2 regions of the Candidatus Pelagibacter sp. PS_02 genome follow, and region 1 is predicted to be linked to the other one. Evidence: riboswitches for the same ligand, from Rfam matches in the RefSeq annotation. Region 1 holds a riboswitch; the other holds the start of a gene.

What was found. A riboswitch is a leader RNA that binds a small molecule or an ion and turns the genes downstream of it on or off. The one in region 1 is predicted to bind S-adenosylmethionine.
Region 2: linked by a shared signal. The riboswitch ahead of AC5SL4_RS01790 (homocysteine S-methyltransferase family protein) and the one ahead of AC5SL4_RS03920 (homocysteine S-methyltransferase family protein) in region 1 are both predicted to bind S-adenosylmethionine.

The regions. Positions count from the first base shown of each region.
Region 1 covers NZ_CM182079.1:740,078-742,284, reverse strand. Annotated here, with positions in the region: gene phoB (phosphate regulon transcriptional regulator PhoB) at 1-570, shown strand, start outside; gene AC5SL4_RS03925 (DUF1737 domain-containing protein) at 656-862, shown strand; SAM riboswitch class V at 1,155-1,219, shown strand; gene AC5SL4_RS03920 (homocysteine S-methyltransferase family protein) at 1,286-2,207, shown strand, end outside.
Region 2 covers NZ_CM182079.1:336,524-338,730, forward strand. Annotated here, with positions in the region: gene AC5SL4_RS01785 (DMT family transporter) at 1-328, shown strand, start outside; gene AC5SL4_RS01790 (homocysteine S-methyltransferase family protein) at 321-1,229, opposite strand; SAM riboswitch class V at 1,239-1,302, opposite strand; gene AC5SL4_RS01795 (2OG-Fe(II) oxygenase family protein) at 1,391-1,981, opposite strand; gene AC5SL4_RS01800 (sulfite exporter TauE/SafE family protein) at 2,011-2,207, opposite strand, start outside.

The DNA.
Region 1 (2,207 bases):
GGTATTGAAGATATTAAAAAATTATTTCCTGATCTTGTTTTATTAGACTGGATGTTACCTGATTTTTCTGGCGTAGAAATTTGTAAAATTTTAAAAAAAGAAAAAAAATTTAAAGAAATTCCAATCATAATGCTTACTGCTAAGGGTGAGGATGAAGATAAGATTAAAGGGTTAAACTCTGGTGCAGATGATTACATCACCAAACCCTTTAGTTTCCCAGAATTACTTGCAAGAATAAAAGCGCTACTTCGAAGATCTAAGCCCTCATTAGTTTCTGATATTGTTGAATTCGAAGACCTTAAGGTGGATAGATTAACACGACGTGTTTTTAGAAAAAACAAAGAAATTCATTTGGGACCCAAGGAATATGATTTAATCAATTTTTTTATTAAAAACCCTAAACGTGTTTACTCAAGAGATCAAATTCTAGAGAATGTTTGGTCTGATAATATCAATGTTGAAACAAGAACAGTTGATGTTCATATAAGAAGACTTAGACAAAGTATTAATATTGATGGATTTAAAGAATTAATTAGAACCGTAAGATCAGCTGGCTATTCATTAAATTAGTAATGACTGTAGAAGCATAAAGACTTAAAATAATAATAATAAACTGAACATAGACACATGATTTAGGACTTGTTAAGGTCTGATTATGAAAGGTTATAGATTTATTACAAGTGACGACACTTCAGAATTTTGCCATCGTGTAACGGAGGCCATATCCAATGGATGGAAATTGTATGGTGAACCCAAAATGACTTTTGATAAAAAAAGAGGGGTCATGCGTTGTGCTCAAGCAGTTATAAAAAATTCACCTCAGAAAAAGTATTCCAAAAAGATGAAGCTATCATCGATATAAATGGCAGATCAGATATTACCCTTTGTTTATATGCTAGGGATACTCTTATTAGTACTCCCAGCTTTTCTACAATCTAATTCTAAATTAAAGCAGTTTTTAACTAATCTTACTATTTGGATTGTCATTATCCTTCTAATTCTAACCATCATCTATTTCATTTGACATTTTGAGAGAAAGTTGATTATATTTGGTTGCGCTGATTTAAGTTAAATTGCAGAGCGCGTTATAAATCCTGCTAAAGCGACGCTTCAACCACCGCTTTAGACAGGTGGTTTTTTTTTATCTTTCATAAAATTAAGCCGGGCAGTTGAACCATATTGTGCGCCCTGCATTTGCTTAAGCACTAAAAAGGAGAAAAGAGGCCTATGAATATAACCTCTTATTATTTTGTGACCTTTTTTCCCCAAAACAAGAGGAAAAAAAATGAGCACAAATAAATTAAAAGAAAGATTAGATAAAGGACCGGTTATATGCGCAGAAGGTTTTTTATTTGAGATAGAAAGACGTGGCTACATGTCATCAGGGGAATTTGTTCCAATGGTGTCATTAGATCATCCTGAAGTTTTAGAGAACTTACATAGAGAATTTCAACACGCAGGATCTGATGTAGTTGAGGCCTTTACTTATAATGGACACAGAGAAAAAATGCGTGTTATTGGTAAAGAAGAACTTCTTGAACCACTAAATCGTTCAGCATTAAAAATTGCTAAAAAAGTAGCATTAGATACTCCTAAAGGATCAAAACCAAATTTGATGGCAGGTAATATTTCAAATTCAAATATCTGGAAACATAATGATCCACAATCTCAAAAAGAAGTTGAAGGAATGTTTACAGAAATGATTGGTTGGGCCGTTGAAGAAGGTGCTGATATGTTAATTGGTGAAACTTTTTATTATGCTGAAGAAGCTTTTAAAGCTTTAGAGATAATGAAAAAAACAGGTTTACCAACTGTATTAACCATATCTCCAATGGGTGAAAATAAAATGAGAGATGGAAAATCCGTTGTTGATACCTGTAAAGAGCTAGAGCAATTAGGGGCTGATGTTGTTGGTTTAAATTGTTTTAGAGGACCTGCTACTATGTTTCCTTTTTTAAAAGAAATTAGAAAAGCAGTTAAATGCCATGTTGGAGCTTTACCTATTCCTTATAGAACCAGTGAAGATTACCCAACATTTTTTAATCTACCGGACAGAAGTAATTGTGCATGTCCATCGCCTCATGGAAGAACGTTTCCAACAGCATTGGACCCACATTTTTGTAATAGATATGAAATAGGTAAATTTGCAAAAGACGCTTATGCCCTAGGCATTAATTACCTTGGAGTATGTTGTGGAGCAAACCCAA
Region 2 (2,207 bases), 400 kb from region 1:
ATTAATTTGGGCCGTCCTAATCTTAATACCATTTGTTTATTTTATTGAAAAACCATGGAATTTAATTCCAAGCATTGAATCTACAATATCAGTAGTTTATTTAGGAATGGTTTCAACAGGTGTTGCTTGGTTGCTAAGATTTAAAATTCTAAAAGATAATGGTCTTATATTTCAATCACAAGTCTCTTACTTAATTCCAATATTCGGTACTATATTGAGTTATATTTTTTTAAAAGAAATAATAACACCTAAAATTTTATTATCTTTATTAGCAGTTGTTGTTGGAATTTACTTTGTTAAAAAAGCAGATCAAAAAAAAACTACTTAAACTGAACCATTTCTTTAATATGAGATGGTCTTGTTTCGCAACATCCACCTAAAATAGTAGCACCAGCATTTTTAAATTTTTTAACAAAATTTGCCATCAATTCGGGTGTTAAATCTTTTCTTTGACCCAAAAATTCATTTGGGTTACCAGTTTTACTGACATTATAACTATTAGTATAACCATCTTTAGGATTAGTTGTCACAAAAGCATTAAGCTTAAATCCAAACGGAACACCTAAATTTTTTACTTCTTCTAAATTTTCATAAAAGTTTTCAGGAGAAACACAGGATAAAATTAATCCTAGTAAATTATTATGATTAATATTGTTAATAATATCTGATATTTTTTCACCACTTGGAAGATTTATTCCCTCAGAAATGTGAGCACCTATTAAGTATGGCTTATTAAATTCTTTAATTGCTTCAATTGCTAATTTAAACTCTTTTACACTAGACAAAACATCTAAGTAAAAAAAATCAATATAAGGATCTAATAATTTTGCTTGATCATAAAAGTTTTGCTTAATTTCATCATCTGGTCTTGTATCTTCTTCGTATGTTAAATATTGAGGTGGAAGACCGCCTGCAATTAACACATTAGGATGTTGTTCTTTAGCTTTCTGAGCTATTTCACCAGCTTTTTTGTTTAAGTATTCAAACTTATCTTCAATTTTATTATCACGTAATCTTATTCGTCTAGTAGTAAAGGTTGCTGTAACAATAACTTCAGCACCCGCTTTAATAAAGTCTAAATGTGTGTCTAGTAAGAGTTGATGGTATTCTTCTTTTAAAACAGCATTTGCACTCCACAATGTGCCGTTTGGCTTCATACCACGAGCCAACAATTCTTGTCCCATACCACCATCTAAAATTCGTGTTGTTTTAAAAAAATTAATATCCATTTTTATTCCTTACTTTTTTAGTGCTTTGGCTCTATGCCAGGTGCACAATACAGTTCAACTACCTTTACCAATTATATAATGATTTCCTTTTTAGCAGTTAGTACCTGCAATATGGATCAAATCGGTAAAATATTTATATATCTATTAGACTGATTAGTAAATCACTTCTTGAATAATATTTTAGCATTAAATGAGAAGGATCTTCTCTCACCATCAACGTTAAATGGATAAGCTGTGTGCATTAAATAATTTGGAAAAATCAATAGATCTCCTAATTTAGGGTTTAAATTATAGATACTTTTACTTAAAAAGTTTTTTTGACCATTAATAAAATCAATAGTTCCATTAGTTTTAATCTTTTTATTCTTAACTAATTTATTTTGATTCATATCTTTTGGGATTTTAAGATAGCCAACACCTGACAGTTGTCCTTCATGATAATGAATTGGATTATATTCATTTTTTAATTGCCTAACCACCCATAGATTTATTATCTTAATTTCTTTAATTTTTTTAACACCTGACTTATCAAGGTAAACTTTAATATTTTTTATTAATTCTTTAGACAAATTCTTATTAATTAAAGTTTTAGGTATCTTAATTTCATTCTTAATTTGACTTGCAAGTTTAGGGCTATAATCATTTTTTTTAGATAATTGAGACTTATCAATGTGATTATTTAATATAGTAATAATTTTTTTGGATAACTTTGTTTTTCCTATAGTGGGTCCAAATGCTCTAAATGTTTTCATAATCTTTCTATAATAATTTAATACTTCTGTTATGCAAACAACTTCAGTCCCATTCGAATAGCGACAAATATGACAAGTCCCGATGTCACTAGAGCTAATATTCTTGCAGGAAAAATTTTAAGATTTAAATAGTTTCCAAGCTGGCCGCCTATTAAAACAAACAGAAATAATGGCCAATAATCATAAATTCCATTTATTGTTGATGCCTTTGTAAATTGGCCAGCAA